DNA from 3 places in the Solibacillus sp. NPDC093137 genome. Region 1 is predicted to be linked to each of the others. Evidence: riboswitches for the same ligand, from Rfam matches in the RefSeq annotation. Region 1 holds a riboswitch; each other region holds the start of a gene.
The links. Region 1 has a riboswitch for thiamine pyrophosphate ahead of tenA (thiaminase II). Riboswitches for the same ligand answer to the same signal wherever they lie in the genome.
Positions count from the first base shown of each region.

Region 2: it holds a riboswitch for thiamine pyrophosphate, as region 1 does, so the genes downstream of both, thiT (energy-coupled thiamine transporter ThiT) here and tenA (thiaminase II) in region 1, are expected to answer to the same signal.
Region 3: it holds a riboswitch for thiamine pyrophosphate, as region 1 does, so the genes downstream of both, thiW (energy coupling factor transporter S component ThiW) here and tenA (thiaminase II) in region 1, are expected to answer to the same signal.

Region 1 covers NZ_JBNNVH010000001.1:232,417-239,871, reverse strand. The annotation lists gene ACQKN3_RS01160 (bifunctional 2',3'-cyclic-nucleotide 2'-phosphodiesterase/3'-nucleotidase) at 1-1,251, opposite strand, end outside; gene thiE (thiamine phosphate synthase) at 1,377-1,994, opposite strand; gene thiD (bifunctional hydroxymethylpyrimidine kinase/phosphomethylpyrimidine kinase) at 1,978-2,790, opposite strand; gene thiM (hydroxyethylthiazole kinase) at 2,787-3,530, opposite strand; gene tenA (thiaminase II) at 3,508-4,200, opposite strand; TPP riboswitch at 4,278-4,376, opposite strand; TPP riboswitch at 4,443-4,541, opposite strand; gene ACQKN3_RS01135 (NAD(P)H-dependent flavin oxidoreductase) at 4,679-5,659, opposite strand; gene ACQKN3_RS01130 (glycoside hydrolase family 18 protein) at 5,782-7,038, opposite strand; gene ACQKN3_RS01125 (cell wall hydrolase) at 7,244-7,455, shown strand, end outside.
Region 2 covers NZ_JBNNVH010000005.1:151,505-158,959, reverse strand. The annotation lists gene ACQKN3_RS16045 (hypothetical protein) at 1-61, shown strand, start outside; gene ACQKN3_RS16040 (beta-class carbonic anhydrase) at 226-795, shown strand; gene ACQKN3_RS16035 (GNAT family N-acetyltransferase) at 857-1,417, opposite strand; gene ACQKN3_RS16030 (polyphosphate kinase 2 family protein) at 1,491-2,333, opposite strand; gene map (type I methionyl aminopeptidase) at 2,506-3,258, opposite strand; gene thiT (energy-coupled thiamine transporter ThiT) at 3,446-4,012, opposite strand; TPP riboswitch at 4,143-4,251, opposite strand; gene ACQKN3_RS16015 (DUF4870 domain-containing protein) at 4,367-4,699, shown strand; gene ACQKN3_RS16010 (hypothetical protein) at 4,768-4,899, shown strand; gene ACQKN3_RS16005 (AAA family ATPase) at 4,950-7,455, opposite strand, start outside.
Region 3 covers NZ_JBNNVH010000003.1:50,574-58,028, forward strand. The annotation lists gene ACQKN3_RS13285 (amino acid ABC transporter ATP-binding protein) at 1-509, shown strand, start outside; gene ACQKN3_RS13290 (S-ribosylhomocysteine lyase) at 525-995, shown strand; gene ACQKN3_RS13295 (SRPBCC family protein) at 1,117-1,614, shown strand; gene ACQKN3_RS13300 (VOC family protein) at 1,900-2,295, shown strand; gene thiW (energy coupling factor transporter S component ThiW) at 2,396-2,902, opposite strand; TPP riboswitch at 2,990-3,078, opposite strand; gene ACQKN3_RS13310 (cupin domain-containing protein) at 3,188-3,760, opposite strand; gene ACQKN3_RS13315 (nucleotidyltransferase) at 3,839-4,540, opposite strand; partial or broken gene ACQKN3_RS13320 (hypothetical protein) at 4,740-4,847, opposite strand; gene ACQKN3_RS13325 (propanediol/glycerol family dehydratase large subunit) at 5,132-6,799, shown strand; gene ACQKN3_RS13330 (propanediol/glycerol family dehydratase medium subunit) at 6,812-7,390, shown strand; gene ACQKN3_RS13335 (diol dehydratase small subunit) at 7,403-7,455, shown strand, end outside.

The DNA of each region.
Region 1 (7,455 bases):
ATGCCCAGTAATGATTGCATCCACATCTTCAATTGTAGATAGCAAATACGATACATCCTCTTCGCCATTTTCATGTGTAGCATCTCCCATACCTGAGTGTGAAAGTACTACGACAACATCCGCTCCTGCTTCTTTCATTTGCGGAACGACTGTTTTAACAGCCTCTACGGAATCATCAACTGTCACTTTTCCTTCTAAATTTGCTTTATCCCATTTTAAAATTTGAGGTGGTACAATACCTGTTACCCCAATATTAATTGTCGTTTTTTCACCGTTTGAATCAACTACATCTTTTTCAATCATAACATATGGCTTATACATTAATTCCTTTGTCGCTGCATTGCGCACATTGGCATTAACATACGGGAATGGGGCATCATCTGTTACTTCATCAAGAAATTCCAAACCGTAGTTAAACTCGTGGTTACCGAATGTCGCTACATCATAATCAAGTGCGATCATGGCCGCAATCGATGGGTGAACTTCCCCGTCTTTTAATTTCGTTACGGACTGAATATATGAGCCAAGTGGTGTTCCTTGTATTGCATCTCCATTGTCAAACAGCACTGTATTTGGATTTTCCTCACGTGCCTTTTCGATTAGCAGCGCAGTTTTTGCCAAACCTAAACTGTTCGTTGGAGTATCTTTGTAATAATCATAGTTTACAATATTAGTATGAATATCCGTCGTGCCTAAAATACGTAAAGAAACCGTCGTATTTGCTTTTACAGGACTGTATTCTTCCAAAAAGCGCTGAAGAATTTTTTGCATCTGTGCTTTTGTTACAAAATCGTTCGGGCGAATCGTTCCGTCATTAAAGCCTGTCAGTAAGCCTGTTGCTACGGCTTTGGCCATTTCCTGGCGATTGCCTTGTCCAATTTTGTTTGCATCTTTAAACTGATCCAATACCTTTTCAGAATATGTTTCCTCATCTTGTAATCCTCTCGCCGCAATAAGGAAAGCATGAGTACGTGTCAATTTTTCGTCTGGTGCAAATTTAGTTGGAGTTTTTCCTTTAATTAACTTTAATTCTACCGCTTTTTCAATATAAGGCTTAAGCGACTCAGGTACATCCTGGAATTTTACAGACTGTCCCGTACCGACCTCTACTCCCAATGCATCAATTACGGCCTTCACAAACTCTCCACGTGTCATATCTTCATTCGTAGATGCTGGTGCCGCTGAAACTGCTGACATGCCACTTGCTAAAAGTGTTAGCGTTAGGGCTGAAGCAGATAGTTTTTTCAACATTTCTTTCACTCCCAAATTCTGTAGTGTATAACAGAACTATCATACTAAATTGCCAGAATAGTAGAAAAGAGTAATTTGGTACAGGTTATTCCAATTAAAATAGTACTTATATGACAGAATTTAACTTACAGTGAATTTACAGCTTCTTTTATATTATCGCTATGACTGATTGCAGAAATAACGGCGACTCCATTTACTCCGGTTTGTCTAACAATGAAACTGTTTTCAACAGAGATTCCGCCAATTGCTACAATCGGAAATTGAGGGTACTGAGATTTCGCTTCTTCCAGTAACGTCAGCCCTACCGGTGCTCTCGCATCATCTTTTGTGGAAGTTTCATAAATTGGACCAATTCCCGCATAATCCGCCCCATTTGCAATGGCAAATTCCAGTTGTTCCATTGTATGAACCGATACTCCAACGATTTTATTTTTCGCAAAAGATCTAAATTTTTCAACTTCGGTATCTTCCTGCCCTACATGAATCCCATCTGCATTTAATGTTAATGCAAGTTCAACATCATCATTGATAATGAATGGTACTTTATATGTTTGGCATATCTTTTGGCATTGACGCGCAAACTCTGCATACGCATCGCCTTTTAAAGCATTTTTGCCTTTTTCCCTCAGCTGGAACATCGTGATTCCTGCCTGTAGCGCTTCTTCTAAAACAAGCAGTGGGTCGCGTTTACAATTAACTGTTCCCATAATAAAATATTTATTTAAATCAAAAAACATGGACATCACACAACCCCCGCTGTTCATGATAGGCGAAATGATTTGTCGGGCCAAACCCTTTGCCAATATTGAGCGGATGACGAATTGCCAGCTGCACATATTTTTTTGCTTCTATTATGGCTGCCTCTATCGATCTGCCTTTTGCCATCTCCGCGGTGATTGCTGCCGAAAATGTACATCCTGTTCCATGGGTATGCTTAGTATCCACTCTCTCGGTTTTCATTTTAAATGGTTGCTCCCCGCGAATGAAAACCGTATCTGTCGCATGCTTACTGTTTAAATGACCACCCTTAATGACTACACATTCCAGCCCTAGACTTAATAGATGCTGCGCCGCTAAATTGATATCTTTTTCATTTTGTATTGTATAACCAGTCAGGATTTCCGCTTCCGGAATGTTCGGTGTACAAACAGTTGCAAGCGGCAATAACTTTTCCTTAAGGGCCGTTGTTGCTTCCTGTTCTAGTAAACTGGCACCTCCTTTTGCAATCATGACCGGATCAACGATAAGCGGAATATCCGTATTTTTTAGTAAAATCACAATGGCTTCGATAATTTCAGCACTAAACAGCATCCCTGTTTTAATTGCCTTTACGTCGAAATCTTGAAGTACTGCCTTTAGCTGAGCTTGAACGAAATCAGCCGTTGTCGGAAAAATTCCATGCACTCCTTCAGTATTTTGAGCGGTTAATGCGGTGATTACTGATGTACCGAATACACGGAGTTCCTGAAACGTTTTTAAATCGGCTTGGATGCCTGCACCGCCACCGCTATCCGAGCCTGCTATCGTACATGTAATCATTGTCGTCCCTCCGCTAAATTTTCTAGTTCATTCAAGAAATTTGTGTGGAAAGTTCCTATAGCTGCAACAGAATTGGCACTTGCCTGTTTATATTCATTCAGCAGCGTTTGTAAGTCATCAAACGGTTCTTTACTGTTTGCAAGCACCGCTGCACAAAAGGCACTAAGCAAGCAGCCACTCCCCGTCATTTTTGTCACCTTTTCATGACCACCCTCTACAAATTCCACTCTTATCCCATCAGTAATAACATCTTGTTCTCCTGTTACGATCACAATACATTGATAGTTATTAGCCAACTTTTTGGCAGTCACTGCAACATCGATATCTCCTTTGCCACTATCCACACCTTTAGACGCCCAATTTACTCCCGCAAGAGCCGCCATTTCTCCAATATTGCAACGGATTACATTAATCTTTAAAAGGTCGAGCAATTGTTGTGCTGTCTCAGCTCGAAACTTCGTTGCCCCTACACCTACTGGATCCAGAACAACCGGAGTATTATGCATGTTTGCGCTAAGTCCTGCTTTCTTCATCGACTCTATTGTCCGTTCATTCAAAGTGCCCATGTTTAAAAGCAAAGCATTGGCCTGGGCAGCCATTTCACCCACTTCTTCTATTGCATCCGCCATTACTGGTGAAGCTCCTACCGCCAGCAAGCCATTCGCTGTAAAATTTGCGACAACATAGTTGGTAATACAATGAACTAATGGTTGTTTATTATAAATTGCTTGCAGACTCATTTATATACACCCCTTGTTCCCAGCTTTGCTTTGTCCAAGGCATCTCCCAGAACATCCATTCGTAATAACAGCTTTTCTTAAAATGCTCCTGCAATACTTTTAGCTTTGCAGGTTGTTCTTTCGCATATCGATCCAGCATCGATTTTTGTACTTCAATATTTTGAAGCATCTCCTCGGAAGCATATAATGCAATCCACTGTTCATAAAGAGGTATATTCGGGCATGCATCTTTTAATCTTTGCCCAATTTCCTGATACAGCCATGGGCATGGCAGGATTGCCGCAAATGCTTCTGCTACATCTCCGTTATGCACTGCATTGTACATATGGCTCACATAGTTATAGGCTGCTGGTGCCGGTTCGAATTGTTCTAAATCATCCACAGTCACACCTAATTCTTTAAACGTTGTACGGTGTAACTCAAGCTCGGCATCATGGATAAACTTTGCTGTTTGCAGAAAATATTGAACATCATCATCCGTTGTCGCTTTTGCAGCTGCAAGGGCTAATACTTTCGTATAATGTTTTAAATAATACGCATCCTGCAGCATATAAAACTTAAACTTCTCCAGCGGTAGACTCCCATCTGCAATCCCTTGTACAAAAGGATGATAGAAGCTAGCCTCCCAATAAAAATCCGTTTCTTTCCTTACTTTTTCACAAAATCCCATTGTTACTCCTCCTTTTTGTTGGCGGAAGCACAAAAAAGACGTCTCAACATATAGAGAGACGTCCCCAAAAAGTGTACGTACCACTTTTCATTGCTCCCTACGTCCGTATTAACGGCCAGGTTCCAAGGGTCAGGTTTTAACCTTCTCAACACTGATGTGTCCCCCCGCAAATCAAATGCTTGTATATTTGCAAAAGAAAGACTCCACGTAAAGGATACGCGGAGCCAAAGTAAGTACATATGTATAGCGTGTACTTTGCTCCCTACGTCCGTATTAACGGCCAGGTTCTAAGGGTCAGGTTTTAACCTTCTCAACACTGCTGTGTCCCCCCGCAAATGCATTTAATTACCCCGAGTGTAACAAATTAATTCGACCCGGGCAAGTGAATTCACAAAATTACGAAATTAATAGTTCAATAACAAATTCACAAAATAGCGCATCGTTAGTAAAAATTTTGTTACTAATGATGCGCTGACATCTATTGTAGATGGGTTACTGCAGATCTTTTACCAGTCAGTTCCTGATAAGCCTGAGCATATTCCTCGGCCAGTTTATCGACATATTGTTTTGTGGAAGTAATCTCTTTAATCGCGCCAATTCCTTGCCCGCTGCCCCAAATATCTTTCCAGGCTTTTGCGGTATTATCGTTAAAGTTCATTGCTGAAGGATCACTTTCTTTTAAATTACTCGGGTCCATCCCCGCGTTCATGATAGAACCTTTCAAATAATTACCGTGAATCCCTGTAAATAAATTGCTGTATACAATATCTTCTGCAGTACTATCAACAATCATCTGTTTATATTCTTGACGAGCAAACGCTTCTTCGGTCGCGATGAATGGTGAACCGATATAGCCAAAATCAGCCCCCATCGCCTGTGCAGCCAATACCGAATGTCCTCGTGCGATTGATCCTGATAAAGCTAATGGGCCGTCAAACCATTCACGGATTTCCTGTACAAGCGCAAATGGGCTTTGCTGACCTGCATGGCCACCTGCACCTGTTGCTACAGCAATGATGCCGTCTGCACCTTTTTGAATCGCTTTTTTTGCAAAATGATTGTTAATGACATCATGGAAAACGATGCCTCCATAACGATGTGCTGCCTCAAATACTTCTTCACGTGCCCCAAGTGAAGTAATAATCATCGGAACTTTATATTTCACACAAAGCTCCATATCCTGTTCCAGACGTTCATTTGTTTTATGAACAATCTGATTAATGGCAAATGGCGCAGCCGGATGATCCGGATTTTTGGCATTATAGCTGGCCAACTCCTCTGTAATTTCAGCTAACCATTCATCCAACTGGCTTGCCGGTCTTGCATTTAACGCAGGCATTGACCCGACTATTCCTGCCTTACATTGTTCAATGACCAATTTCGGATTGCTAATAATAAACAATGGTGCCCCGATCACTGGGATACGTAAGTTTTTTAAAATTTCCGGAATATTCCCCATCTATAATCCCCCTTTTATTCAGCTACTACTAATACTTCATCAGCTTCAATAAAATCTCCTTCTTAATTTAGATGACAATCAAAAAGTCAGATGTTTTTTCATCTGACTTTCTTTCCTTTTTGCTATTTCTTCACTACATTAAAATTAGCCCCGATGAGCTGCCAATTTTGCGGGAATGGCAGACCGAGCTTCCAATAGCCGACTCCGCGCAAATTTAATCGCTTTACTAAATCGAACTTCGCCTGAATCGAACGTGCATCTTCAAACCAGACAATATGTGAACGCCCTTGCTCATCATAGTAGTTAAAGTAGGGTGCCTGTGCTGTATAGTCAAATTGGATTGCTGCGTTGTAGCGTTTGGCCACTTCAATTGCACGTTGCGGGCTTATCGCTTCTGCGTAATCTCCTCCTTGTACAAAAGGTAATGTCCAATCGTAACCATACAAATTTTGCCCAAGTAAAATTTTATTTGCAGGAATTTCTGTTAATGCATATTGTACTACTTGTTCGACTTGAGGCAGCGGAGAAACGGCCATTGGAGGTCCAGCAGAATAGCCCCACTCATATGTCATCAACATAACAAAATCCACTATTTCGCCGTGCGCCTTATAGTCATGGCCCATAAACCATTCCCCTGGCTGATCGGCTCTCGTTTTTGGAGCCAATGCGGTAGAAACGGTATATCCTTCCGCATGCATACGCTCGACAGCTCTTCGGAGGAAATTATTATAAGCTTCCCGCTGATCGCGTGCAATCCGTTCAAAATCAAAATGAATATCCGAAATATTTCCGATACGCTTTGCTTCAGCAATGATATTGTCCAGCAGTAAATTTTGAACAGCAACACTTTGGAAAATATCACGTGCTAGCTCAGCACTAAACTGATAATCCTCGAGATTAGTGATTGCCATTGCTATTCCTGTATTATTTTGTTCAGCAATTTCCGGTAATGGGTTAATTGTAGGCGCTTTTAATGAACCATCCCGTCTTGCTTCAAAACTGAAAATAGCTAAATACGTTAAATAAGGACTTGCCTCCCGAACTTGGTCGAGCAGCGTATCACTTATTTCATCGCCTCTTGGTTCTACATATGCCAAAATTTCTGCGGACCTTTTAGTTGGTTCCGGTATATACAATGAGGTGCCAATCATCAGCAACGCATCTGGATTCAAGCCATTTGCTTGTGCGAGCGTTAAATAATTCACCTGAAAACGTTGACCAATTGACCATAAACTATCCCCTGGCTGTACAATATAATACTGCCCTTTCAATGGAACGACCAATGCTTGCCCGACCACTAACCGGGCCGGCTCCGGAATTTGGTTGGCTTCCACTAAACTCTGCACCGTTGTTCCATAAGCCTGTGCGATTGCCCACAATGATTCTCCCGGTTGTACTACATGAATTTGAATTGTCCGTCCTCCTTTTCCTATGTACTAATTTATGAACTATATACCGTATTAATGCGGAAAGATAGGTTAGAAATATATAAGTAACCATGACAAAAAACAATATTATACATTTTCATTCATTCATATGCGCAACCAGGTTGACTGTTTCATACTATAGTTGTGAGGTGAAAAAATGCCAAGAGTAAAATACCGGGATTCCGATGTGGATTTGATGGCACGAATGATGCGGGCTGAGGCTGAAGGTGAAGGAAAACAAGGGATGCTGTATGTCGGAAATGTAATTGTGAACCGAGCTGTTGCTTCATGCCTGGATTTTAATGATGTGAGAACAATCGAGCAGGTTATTTTCCAAGTACAGGGCAATAACTATTCTTTTGAGGCGGT
Region 2 (7,455 bases), on a different contig from region 1:
TTCAAAGGCAAACGCATTTGCGCCAAACGAAAAATCATTGGATGGCCACCATCATCATTAAAGTTTTTTACAACCACTCATAGGGTGGTTGTTTTTTGTGGGTAGCGGATTTTTGCTATACTTCTCTCTATTTAGTAGAAATTTAACTTTATTAATGCGCATTTGTTTGAATTATCTAAAAAATATTTTAAAATATAATAGAATCGAAAGGGGTTTGAAGAACAAATGTCTGCATTACAAACAATTTTAGAGTTTAACGGAAAATTCGTAGATGAAAAACAATATGAGCAGTATGCTACAACAAAATATCCTGATAAAAAAATTGTTGTTTTAACTTGTATGGATACACGTTTAGTTGAATTACTACCAAAAGCAATGAATTTGCGCAATGGGGATGTAAAAGTTGTAAAAAGTGCAGGGGCAATCGTAAATCACCCGTTCGGCGGGATTATGCGTAGCTTACTTGTAGCAGTTTATGAATTACAGGCGGATGAAGTCTATATTATCGGCCACTACGACTGCGGGATGAGTGCAGTTGATCCGAACGTAATGATCGGTCATATGCTTGAACGAGGGGTTAAACAGGAAACGATTGATGTCATCAATTACGCTCGATTTGATTTAAAAGAATGGTTATGCGGTTTTGGGGATGTTGAAACAAGTGTATTAAAAAGTGTTGATTTAGTTAGAACACATCCACTAATGCCAAAAGGTGTTCCTATACATGGTCTTATTATCGACCCTGCAACAGGAAAGCTGGATTTAGTAACGGACGGCACAGTTGACCAAAAATAAAATTTAAATAATAAGCGACAGTGCCCTTTAATTAACTACTGGAGTGAGCACTGTCGCTTTTTTATATTGTCGTCCCTTTATATTCCCGCTGCAAAATGGCGTACATATAATGGTCGACCCATTTACCGTTTATATACAAAAGCTCTCGCAATAATCCTTCTCTTGTAAAACCCGATTTTTCCAATACACGAATCGAAGCTGAATTTTGTGGTGCAACATATGCCTCTATTCGGTGAAGATTTAATGTAATAAAAGCGAATTCCATTACTATACGTACCGCTTCTGTAACAATTCCTTTACCTGTGAAATTCTCATCCATTGAATAGCCGATATAACCACTTGAATAAGGTAAACGTTTAATTGAGTAGAGTGAAATATGTCCGATTAATTGACCTGTTGCATTGTAAAAAATCCCGAAAGAAAATTCACGGTTTGTTTGCAGCAAATGTATGCTTTCCAAAATTTTATTATACTGTACTTGTTCCGTATAAAATTCATCTCGATGTAATGGTTCAAATTCGGACCAATACATTTTATTGTCTCTTAGTAATTTTGCCAATCCTTTCGCATCGGACGGGGTGAATGTGCGAAGCGAACATTGTTGCCCAATAAGTTGAACCATTGGACCCTCCTTCTTGTGAAATAGCTTGAATAAGCTTTTCATTGAACCACCTTCATTTCATTTCAAAGCTCGCCTACCGTTTTTTCAACTTTTTCTTTTTTGATTTTACAGGCTTTGGCTTTATATCTATAAATTCCGTTTTTTCTTTATCTGGAGCTGTTTCATTACCTTTTTCGAAAATGTTCGTAAGCTTCATGCCCCGTTTTGTAACTTCTTTTTCTATATGGGCAACTGTTTCTTTTAGTACTTGAACACGTGCATAGTTTTTGTCGTTCCCTGCTATTAAGTGCCAAGGGGCGTCTTCCGAATTGGTTTTTTCGAACATTTCATCGGCTGCCTCACAATATAAATCAAATTTATCACGATTCCGCCAATCTTCAGCCGTCAATTTCCATGATTTATACGGATCGGCTGCTCTTTCATTAAAACGTTTAAGTTGTTCATCGGAATCGATATGGATCCAAAATTTAATCATTATATAATCTTCATCTGTCAATTGTTTCTCAAAGCTATTAATTTCTTCATAAGCGCGTTTCCACTCTGTCTCTTCAGCAAATCCTTCTATGCGCTCCACAAGTACCCGCCCATACCAGGAACGGTCGAAAATTGCGATTTGGCCATGCTGCGGCAACTTTCTCCAGAAACGTTGCATATAATGATACCGCATTTCATGGGGCTGCGGGGCTGAGATGGGCCATACCATTAACCCGCGCGGATCGATACGTTCAGTTAGGCGCTTGATCGCTCCCCCTTTGCCCGCTGCATCCATACCTTCAAATGCAATAATAAGGCCTATTTTATTGTTGAATAAAAATTGCTGGGCGTTTAGCATTTCGTATTGTAAAGCTTTCAATTGCTTCTTATAGACCTCTTTCTCCAGTTTTTGCGATAAATCCATATCTTTTAGCTTTTTCAAATAGTGCTGCCTCCCCTACTCCGGTTATTTATGTATATTTTACTTGAAAGTGCATGGAATTGGTAATTGTTGCAGTCATTTATTTGAATCGTTTGATTATTTTATGTTGAAGCCTTGTTTTGATAGAACAAAAAAAAGCGGGCGCACTTATATATGCACCCACGTTTATAACTTAATCTTCTAATGTTGTTAAAATAATCGGTTTGTCTTTAGTTACGATAATCGAGTGTTCGATTTGGGCAACTAATGATTTGTCCGGTGTAATGAATGTCCAGCCGTCACCTGATTCTACGATATGCTCAGCCTTCGCCGAAATAAACGGCTCTACTGCCAACACCATGCCTTCTTTCATGATTGTTGTATCCCAAGCATCATAATAGTTCAATACATGGTTTGGCTCTTCGTGTAATGATTTACCTAAGCCATGACCTGTTAAGTTCATAATTACTGTCAACCCGTGTTCACGTGCTTCACGCTCTACTGCTTTACCGATTTGATTTAATTTTGAACCTGCTTTCACCTTTGTCATTGCACGATCAAATGCTGATTTTGCTACAGTGCAAAGTTTTTCTTTATCTTCATAACCTTCACCAACAACAAATGAAATACCTGTATCTGCAAAATACCCGTTTAAAGAGCCCGAAACATCAATGTTTACGATATCGCCTTCCTGAATAACCTTGTTACCTGGAATACCATGTGCAACTTCGTGATTTACTGAAATGCATGTATATCCCGGAAAATCGTATTCACCTTTAGGACCCGAAACCGCGCCTGCTTCCGCAAACATACGGCCTGCAATTTCATCTAATTCTTTCGTTGTCACGCCAGGTACTGTCGCAGCTTTCATCGCCTCACGAATTTCAGCACAAATGCGTCCAATTTTTTTAAACGCCTGGATTTCTTCTTGAGTAGTAACAATCATGTGTAACTTCCTTCCTCTTAAACAATGTCTATCCTTAACTATAGCATACTTAAAATCGGTTGTAATTGTTCAAGGATTTTAAAATTTGCCGTTTAATTACTAATTTAGTACAACTTTCTACTATTAATATGAAAAAACTTGCAGCAGGAAAAGTATTCCTCACTGCAAGCTTTGAGTTTTCTATTCGTTATGTTGTTTTTACTTTTTGCAGTAAACGAGGTGCAGATGTGAATAAAACAACTGCGATAATTGCCGTAAGTATAGTAGCAGGTACCATATAAGTACTGTTGTAGATAATTGAATAGGCCCATACATTATCATCGCCTGCATATTCTTTAAAGAACACGACACCTGCAAGCAAGTGCGATACAAATCTTAAAGCACCACCTATAAGTGCCCCAATGACGATATAAAATGCCATTTTCACTTTATTGAGCGATTGTGCAGCCTCTAATAACGGCTTTCTTACAATTGCCGCTAACCCTACTACTGTAAATGCAAGACCGTAATCTAAAATAGCCTGAAGCCAGTGTACAATGTATGCACCGAACATCATTTGCATCACGCCGATCAGCAAGCCTGTTGCAAGTCCTGCTGTTAATCCCCAACGAATGGCCATTAACATGATCGGTACCATAACAAAGCTGATTGACCCGCCTTGTGCCCACATTTTAAATGATACTTGATCCAACACAAGTCCGATGGCAGCAAATATCGCTATCTCCACCATCATCAATAATTTCTTTCTGTCCATAACAATGCCCCTTTCTTTTATCCGATGTAACAAAAGTGAAGAGGGATAGAATGGAACTTTTACTTCTTCTAGGTATTTAGAAAAAGTAAAAAACGATAATCAGGACAAAAGCCTGACTATCGTTTGAACAGTCGGATTCTATCCACATCCCTACGCAAGTGCTAACTTACAGGTTCAAAGAGTCAGTGCAATCCCGTGCACAATCTCAGCCGACTTTCTCGGCACCCCTTGTGGTACATCTAATTTTTATTGTTTGAACATGCTCATTGTAACGAATATTTTTACAACTTTCAACAGCTATTATTTTGAAACGTAATAGAATTACATATACTAGATACGAAGGAGTGATAAATAATGGATCAATCGAAAGGTTTAAGTGCACTGAGCTATTTGAGCTTTTATTTTGCACCGTTTATTTTACCGTTAATTATATTTATTGTTACGAAAGATGATGCCGTTAAAGGCCATTCTAAAAAAGCTTTTATTACCCAACTCATACCGATACTGTTAGGGATTTTTTATATGATTTACTTTTTCACTTCCGTTCTTTCCTGGAATGACACTTTGATCTTGAGCATTCAGGACTTTTTTATTAGTTCGCATTTTATCGGATTTATTTTTTTAGTTGTTATTACGTTTATCCTGGCGATATGGAATTTAGCTCAAGCGATTAAAGTTTTACGTTAATGTTTATGAACGCTCCATCTTTGGGTATATTTTTTATACGAAATGTATTCGTTAAGGAGTGTTTACTAATGAAATTAAAAAAACTCATTAAAACAGCAATTAAATATGGACCAATCGTGTATCCGATCATTAAAAAAATGATGGACAACAAAAAAACTACACCCCAACCAGCAACTTCACGACGAACTCCAAAACGTTGACGCAAAAAACACATTTCCCACTTTAACTGGAGGGAAATGTGTTTTTTTTCTTACTTAATAATAATCTCAGTTTTACTGTAGCCTTCTTTTAGCTTTTGTACTTGCAAAATAGCTGGCATTGCTGCTTTTAATTCGGCCACATGGGAAATGACGCCGATTAAGCGCCCTGTTTGCTGAAGATCGATTAATATATCGATCGCTCTTCTTAACGCTTCCTCATCCAAAGTACCGAATCCTTCATCAATAAACATCGTATCGATATGCACACTTCCTTGAACACTTTGAATAACATCGGCCATTCCTAAAGCTAATGAAAGTGAGGCATTGAATTTTTCACCACCGGACAGTGTTTTTACATCCCGCGTTTGCCCTGTATGACTGTCATATACATCGATGCTGAGTCCGCTTTGGGCATTTCCTTCTTTCCTTCCTGTAGATTTCAGGAAGTATTGGCCATTTGATAAGACACGCAAACGTTCATTTGCCGCATGCGTCACTTTTTCCAAATAGCCGATTTGTACAAACCGCTCAAATGAAATCTTCGCATCATTTTGACCGCGAATTAAATTATAAACATGTTCGACTTGCATCAGTTTCGCTTTATAGCTTTCAATCTGCTGTGCGGATTGGTCAAGTTTATCGCGCGTCTCCTCACATTGCTCCACATAGGACTGGATCAATGTCATTTTCGAATACTGTGCCTCGATCTGCTCATTCAGCTCATGAATCAGTTGCTCACATTCTGTTAAATCAGCTCGTTCTTTTCCTTCGAGCAAAGGTTCTTCCTCAGCAATTTGAACAGATAATGTATGAACACTTTGTTTGTACGCTTCAACCGCATCCTGAATTTGCTGCTGTACATTTAAAGGCAGTAACACAGTCTTATACGTTTCCAAGTCGAAACCTTCCTGCTCCAATGCTGATTCAAATGCTTTTTGCGCTAAAAGAGATTCCTGCTGTTTTTCTGTTACAAGATTTTTCGCATGGAGATGGTTTACTTCACAAGATTTTTCATCCAATTGGATTTTTTGCATCGCTTCAAGTGCATTTTGAATTGCAAGTTTCAAATGGCGATGTTTTTGCTGCTGGCTCGCCAATTCTTGTGTTACTTCATCCAATCTAGAAAACTGAGGCAATAATGACTGCTCACTTTGCTCAAGCTTCCCTTTTTCCTGCGCATATTGTTTATCAATATCGATTACATATTGCTGCCCTTTTTCAATGCGACCTTGCAGCACTTCTTTATTTTCTGAAAGCTGTGCCATCGTTTTCTTTTCATTGATAAGCTGTGCCTGCTGCTGTTTTTGCTTTGTCAACTGCGCAGTCAGTACGGCCAATTGCTGTTCATACTCATGTAATTGTGAAAGCTCAGCGTCAAGTAACTGAAGCGCACTTCTTTTTTGTTCCAACGTTGCCTTTTCCACATCAAATTTCGAATTGACCTGGTAAAAGCTTTGCATCGCCCGATTTCCTTCATGACGCAGCTGTGCCAATGCATTGTCATCAATTACAACTGCTTCGCTGTTATGAATGGCTGGGTGCTCTGTGCTTCCACAAACAGGACATGCTGCCCCGTGCTGTAGTGATGCTGCAAGAAAGGCTGCCTGGTTGCTGCGTATTTGCTGCTCCATATTTTGCAGCTTCTGTTGTGCTTCATCAGCAACTTGTTTCTTATCAGCAAGCTGTTTCGCTAAAGTTTCGACATTTATTTGTATTGCAGCCACTTCTTTTACCATTTCAATTTTCCGTGCTAATGCAGCATGTGCTTCATACGTTTCATGGTATGTAATGGTCGCATCTTCCAGCTCATTTATAATGGCTTGCTGCTGCTGTTGTTTTTCTTTTAAAGAGAATGCTTCGTTTTGCAGCTTATCAAATAATTGCTTGGCATTTTTTTGGTTTTCTGCAAGCTTTGCCACCTTTTCCCGCTGTGTATTAATCGATTGATAAATCGGGACAAGCTGCTCAAGCTGCGAAATCGATTTCGTATAGTTATCCAACAATGGTTCTTGCTGTTTTTGCTCCTGATAATGATTTGTCGCCTGCTGAAGTTGTTCTTGTGCACGTTCATAGTCAGTCTTTGCTTTTTGTAAGGAGACTTCCGCTTGTTCAAGCTGCCGTTTCACCTTATCATATTCACGTTCTAATGGTTCTATTTGATTAGCCTTTTTGGCAAGTATAAGTTTCTGCTGTTCCGCTTGTATTTTATCTTTTTGTTGCAATAATTCTTCGAGCCGCGCTTTCCGAATTAAAAACTTTTCAATCCGTTCATTTAACAGTCTTTGTTCATTTAATGTTTTAACTAACTTTTGTAATTCCTTTTTCGATGCATCATATTCACCTTTTAAAGCAGTACATTGACCCTCATAATATTGCTGTTCTGTCAGCAAGGCACTCTTTACTTGATACAGATTAATTACATCATTGTTCAACGTTGAAAACAATTCCGATTCTCTTTGCGGAAGTCGGGACCGAATTTCATGAATTGTATTGTCCTGCTGCATCTTTGCTTGTTCATAATTCTTTTCAGCAATATTCTTTTTCTCTTTAAGCAGT
Region 3 (7,455 bases), on a different contig from region 1:
CAATACGCCAAAATACAGCGATGGTATTCCAAAGCTTCAATCTGTTCCCGCATATGAAAGTGCTTGAAAATGTGATGGAAGGGCCGGTTACCGTCTTAAGGAAAGACAAAGGGGCTGCTAAACAAAAGGCACAGCAATTATTGGAGAAGGTTGGCCTGAGTCATAAAACAGACCAGTATCCATCGCAACTATCCGGCGGGCAGCAGCAGCGTGTCGCCATCGCAAGAGCATTGGCAATGGAGCCGCAGTTTTTACTGTTCGATGAGCCGACGAGTGCACTGGATCCCGAGCTGGAAGGAGAAGTGCTGAAGGTGCTGAAAAATTTGGCGGAGGAAGGCAAGTCGATGATTATCGTGACGCACAACCTGAATTTTGCGCGCGAAGTGGCAGATCGGATTTTATTTCTCGAAAACGGTGAAATCGGCTATGACGGCGTAACCGAAAACTTCTTTACGGCAAACAACAACGAACGGATTCAACAATTTATAAAATCGATGCAATTTATTTAACTAGGGGGATTCAACATGACAAAAGAAAAAACAAATGTAGAGAGCTTTGATTTAGACCATACGAAAGTAGTGGCACCTTATGTACGACTTGCCGGTACAAAAACAGGAGCGAAAGGTGATGTCGTAACAAAATACGATATCCGTTTCAAACAGCCGAACAAGGCACATATGGAAATGCCGTCACTACACTCTTTAGAGCATTTAATGGCTGACCGTATCCGCAATCATAGCGAAGATGTCGTTGATTTATCGCCAATGGGCTGCCAAACAGGCTTCTACTTGGCATTACTGAACTACAATGACTATGACGGCGTATTAACGATTATTGAAAATACGCTGCAAGATGTGCTGAAGGCAGAGGCTGTTCCAGCATGTAATGAAGTGCAATGCGGCTGGGCGGCAAGCCATAGTTTAGAAGGCGCAAAAGCATTAGCTGAGGAATTTTTAGCAGGCCGCGCCGAGTGGCATATCGTTTTCGGAGAATAATTAATGAAGCACGTCTCCTGTGAGGGTTATCTCGCAGGAGGCTTTTTTATTGGAGCAATTGTTTTAAAAGTTCCTGTGAATAGGTTATTAATAAACTAAAGTAACTAAAAGGAGAATTTGAATGAACAATACCTCAACGACTACATTAACAATGAAAAGAGAATTTAATGTAAAGCCTGAAAAAGTGTTTGACGCATGGTTGAATCCTGTAATGATAAAAAAGTGGTTCTTTACATTGGAAGGGACGAATAAGGTTGCACAAAATGACCCAAAAGTAGGGGGCAGTTGGGAAATTGTAGACCACCGGCAAGGTGTAGACTACCGGGCGATCGGGAAGTATGTTGAAATCAATTCGCCTGAAAAAATCGTGTTCACTTTTAAAATGCCGCAATTCAGCGAACTGGAAGATACAATCACAGTGGAGCTGAAAGAGTTGGGACAAGGCAGTGAAATGACGTTCACCCAACTGATCCATGTTGAAAATGAAGAGCAATGGACAGATGCAGACATCGTAAAAGCTCTAGATGAAATGCGAGATGGCACAGAACATGGCTGGAATTTAATGTTCATGGGTCTGAAGGAATTAGTTGAGACCGGAAAAGTGAGCTATCAAGGTTAGGACGTATAATAAAACACAAGGTGGGGGGTTATGACCATCCGGTGATTGAATTTTCGGGGAAAATTTTCTAATAAAAGGTTGAATTGTTCTACTATATCTTTATACGGTTCCAGAAGAAGTAGCCGCATCTTCGGAACAACAGCTCATCGCGAAATTTAAATATTAAATCAAAGGCACCGTCTAGTTAGGAGATGCCTCTAACTTATAGGGAGAAAAGTTCGCGAAAATGGTAAAATAGGCTAAATTGAAGTGGTGTAAATTTGAATTCAGAAGGGGACGGGTACAATGAAAAGCGCAAAACCATTTTTAATGTTTCAAGGCGGCGTTGCAGAAGAAGCAATGAACTTCTACACATCCGTTATCGAGGACGCAGAAATTACGAGTATTGTCCGCTATGGAGCAAATGAAGGCGGAGATGAAGGGAAAGTTATGCAAGCAACTTTTTCGATAAAAGGTCAGGAATTTATGTGCATTGACAGTAATATAAAACATGAGTTTGACTTCACACCGTCATTTTCTATTTTTATTACATGTGATACAGAAGAAGAAATCGATCATCTTTATGAAAAACTGCTTGAAGGCGGACATCCGCTAATGCCAATCGGTGATTACGGTTTCAGTAAGAAGTTCGGCTGGCTAAATGACCGTTACGGCGTGTCATGGCAGATCAATTTAGCTTAATAAAATGTGCCGGGTGCCATGACTCGATACCCGGCGCTTCATTTTCTAATATATTTTAAAGTCTTCTAATAATAAATCCCTTGCGTTCAACGCCAGCTATTCACCCAACATTCTGATAAAGCATCCCGCCAAATGCCCGATTTCTCACCATAATCTTCAGCAGGCCATAGCCTAAAAGCGCACCCGCAAAAGAACTCATCATAAATGCCGGGACAAAACCGAACAGTGCCGCTTCCTGACCTAAAAATAAAATCGCAATCGGATAAGTAGCCATCGCACCGAGCAACCCTGTCCCAATCACTTCACCTACAGCTGCAAACGCCAACTTCTTCGTTTTCGCAAACAAAAATGCAGCGAGAAGTGCGCCAATCATACTCCCCGGATAGGCAAAGATACTGCCTGTCCCCATCAAATTTCTTAACGTCGACGTAAGAAACGCCTGTAATACCGCATACCATGGACCGAGCAGTACCGCCGATACGACATTGGCAAAGTGCTGAATCGGAAAAATTTTTGCAAAACCTAATGGGATATACACCAAACTGCTGAGAATCGTCGTAATCGCTGCGATAATCGCGGAATATGTAAGTTTTCTCGTTTTATTCATTTCTACCATCCTTTATAATAATTTTTGCAACAAAAAAACCACTTTCATTTAAGAAAGTGGTATCGTGGCCTATACAAAAATAAAAATAGGGGATCGACACTACTTTCCTACGCTAGTATTACCTAGATCAGGTGCAAAGGGTACTTCTCAGCCAAAAGGCGCCCCTAGTAGTTTTATGAGCAGATCATCTGCTTCCAATATTAGGTTAATTTCACAATTATCATAACACGGCCGTTTCATTATGCAAATGCATTTTCTAAATTTGATTCCTTTGACCGAGAAAAACTACTGCTCATACCCGCCGCCATAATTACCGGGTTGGGCATGTTGCCAAGGGTTTGGCGGACCGATGAAAGTATTCGGTCTGACAGGAGCAATTGCCTGCTGCCATAAATTTTCGTTCATGCCATACGTATGGGCCATAATATTTGCTGGTGTCAGCTTAAGGAGGTCGGAACCTAAAATGACTTCCGGTGTCGGAGCATTAAAAATGGCAAGCAGATGCGTGTTGTTTTGCGTAGCGACTTCGTAATGCCACCACCCTTGAGGAACGTTCGCTACTTGACCGGGGGTAATCGGAAAATGCATCAGCTGTTTCGTAAACGGATTCAAAATCGAAACAATCGCACTCCCCGCAATACAGTAAACAAGTTCCGCCGCATTTTGGTGATAGTGCGGTTCAATCACATTATTGGCACTCAAATAAATATCAAGCAGCGATATATTATCCAGTGTATTTAACTGGTTGACGCCCATTACATTAATAAAATTTTGCTGGTCTTTAACGAACAACGGGTTTTTATTAAGGTCGAATGTAAACTGGGGTTGCACTGATGTATAATCTTGATTCGAATTCAATAGTTCACCTCTTTTTTATTGTAGTTAAAATATGCAATAATTTACCAGTGTGTGCCTATGTCGTTAGTAGCCATCCATTTAAAAATACACATACAACGCATTGATTAATGTGAAAATTAAAATAAACAGGGTATAAATAAACGTACTCACGACCATTAAGGAAGACATTAAAAATGAAATTGTTGGCAAAGAAGTAACGTAGCGCGAGTTGCCCCCTGTTTCCATATAGAGCGGAATATCCAACCTCTTGCTTAACACAAAACTGACAATGACCAGGATGTAGATAATAAGCGAAATATTAAAGGGATGTTTGCGGTAATCGATCAGATCAAGCATCATTTTTGTCTTCCCTTTATACTCCCAGTCCTTATTGTCTTCTACTCTGTCACCTTTCAGGATGTAAACAATACCGGCTATTACAAGCCCCGAAAATAAATACCATTCCAGCATCGTAAAAAACAGCGTCCAGCTATAAAACGGTGCGATCACAAGCGGTAGAACAACAAGTCCACTCAACCATTTATTAACTGGCTGATTAGCAGAAAGCCATTCGTTTAGAGCATGCCGTTTATCTTTTGTATGTGCTTTTTCCTGTTCCCGGTAACTGAAGATTTGATTCATTACAAAAGTGCATCCTACCAGTACTAATCCGATTCCGAAAGTAAGATAAGAAGCTTTCGGATAAATCACGACCTCATCATAATTAAGAATGATCCAGTTCCCGCATAGGGCAGTGATCAATATCCCAGTAAGCATCATATATGAAGATAAGTTTCTCATCCGTACACCTCCATTGTTCTATTCTACGTCGATTGGATGGAAATAGTTTCAAATAAAACAGGAGGCATGTAAATAGTTCTAATCACGGCACTCAGTTGTTCTAATAACCATCCGACATCTTCAAATAAAGCACTCCAATGTTCTAATAATTCGCCGACATTTTCTAATAACCACCCAACTATTCTAATAAAATCCAAAACACAGCAGGGTGGGCAAGTAGCATATTTTCTACTTCTTCTGCCGCAATTTTTTCTTCGCTATGGTTGACTTAATTTATTGCTCCAGCTTCCACGATTAAATAGCTGTCTTCCTTATAAGGCTGCTCTACTAAAGCTATTAGGCGGTGGGGCATTTCAATGTACTTTTTAAAAATTAGAAAAGCATAATTAAGATTAATCCAAATTTATACTGTCAAATAAATCTGAAAAATTTAATGCAATATAGCTAGAAAATCAAAAATGTGCTAATTGATGTAGTTAAAATCCAGAGACTTTTAAAAGACAGAAAATTATAATAATTAAAAAGATAAAGGGGGTAAGTTCTTATTACTACCTTTCAAGCAAGAAATTAATAGAAAGAAGGGGATTATATATGCAACGTTCAAAACGATTTGAAGTTTTAGAAGATAGACCCGTCAATAAAGATGGATTCGTGAAAGAATGGCCAGAAATGGGCTTTGTGGCAATGTCGAGCCCAAATGATCCAAAACCTTCGATTAAGTTAGAAAATGGAAAGATTATTGAATTGGACGGCAAGAAAAGAAAAGATTTCGATATGCTCGATCAATTTATTTCGGATTATACAATTGATGCAACAATTACTGAACAGGTTATGGCTCTTGACAGTATGGAGATTGCACGGAAACTTGTTGATATCAATATCCCTCGTGCTGAAATTGTAGAGTTATCGAAAGGATTGACACCTGCAAAATTATTAGAAGTGCTCAATCATATGAATGTTGTAGAAATGATGATGGCTTTACAAAAGATGCGAGCTAGGAAAACACCATCAAATCAATGCCATGTTACAAACATTAGGGATAACCCAGTGCTCATGGCTGCGGATGCTGCAGAAGCCGGATTATATGGATTTGACGAACAGGAAACAACGGTAGGAGTCGTTCGGTATGCACCATTCAATGCATTGGCTTTACTGGTAGGATCACAAACGGTAAGAGGCGGGATTCTAACACAGGATTCGTTGGAAGAAGCAACTGAACTCCGTTTAGCCATGCTTGGACTGACTTCATACGCTGAAACAATTTCTATTTACGGAACTGAGCCCGTTTTCATTGATGGTGACGATACACCTTGGTCCAAATCATTTCTAGCTTCTGCCTATGCTTCACGGGGTGCTAAAATGCGTTTTACATCAGGAACGGGTTCAGAGGTACAAATGGCTGGAGCAGAAGGGAAATCTATGCTGTACCTGGAACTTCGATGTGTAATGATGGCGAAAGGGGCAGGAGTTCAAGGATTACAAAATGGGTCCATTAGTTGTATCGGTATACCAGCTTCGGTTCCGAGTGGGCTCCGTGCTGTTTTAGCAGAAAACTTAGCTACGATGATATTTGACTTGGAAGTAGCCTCTGGAAACGATCAAACATTCTCGCATTCAGAAATTCGACGTACTGCAAAAATGCTTTGTCAAATGTTACCTGGAACGGATTTCATCTTTGCAGGATTTAGCGCAGTACCAAACAATGAAGATATGTTTGCTGGATCCAATATGGACTCAAGTGACATAGATGATTATTTAATCATTCAACGAGATTTGATGGTGGATGGCGGATTAAAGCCAGTGGATGAAGAAACTATAATTGAAGCGCGTTATCAGGCGGCTAAGTCAATGCAAGCAATTTTTGATGAACTTGGGTTCCCGGCTATCACTGACGAAGAAGTGGAAGCCGCAACTTATGCCAATAGCAGCGAAGATATGCCAACGAGAAATGTTGTAGAAGACTTGAAATCTGCCGAACAAATCCTGCGAGATGGGATTTCCGGTTTTGATATTGCACTTATATTAGCGAAAAGGGGCTATCGACAAACAGCCGAACGAATTTTCGATATGTTGAAGCAGCGGGTGGCAGGGGATTACCTTCATACTTCCGCCATTATCAATAAGGATAATCTGGTTATGAGTGCTGTAAATGATGAAAATGATTACAGCGGTCCCGGCACAGGCTACCGTCTCAGCCCTGAACGATGGGAAGAAATTAAAAATATTCGCCAAGCAATCAGTCCGAAAGACTTTGACTAGGGGGAGTTTGATATGACGACATCGACTTATGTTATCGACATGAAGTTAACGGAAATAGGACAGGCAACCAAAGGAACCAATCCAAGAGAAGTAATTGTAGTACTGGGTCCAGCTTATGGAAAAGAATTGAATAAAACTATTGTCAAAGTGGATCATGCTGCCGTTTTGCGTGAAATTTTATCAGGCATTGAAGAACAAGGAGCCGTTCCAAAAGTCATTCGAAGTTTACGCACCGCTGATTTAGCTTTTATGGCACATGGAGCAGCTCAACTGAGTGGTTCCGGAATAAGTATCGGCTTGCAATCAAGGGGAACAGTAGTTGTTCACCAACGTGACTTGGATCCCTTAAGTAATCTTGAATTGTTTCCACAATCTCCGGTTATTTCTTTAGATATGTACCGAAAGATCGGGCAAAATGCTGCCAAATATGCATTAGGAGAAAGCCCGAATCCTGTCCTGGTAGTGAATGACGCTATGACACGACCAAAATATCAGGCAATTGCGGCTTTACTTTACTTAAAAGAATGCCAGTCACTAATCCCGCATCAAAAGCCGATAGAATTGAAAGTGGAATTTTCAATTACTGAATAGGAGGAATAGAAAATGGAAAATCAAATCCTAGAACAAAAGAAGCGATTAACAAAAGAAGATTATCC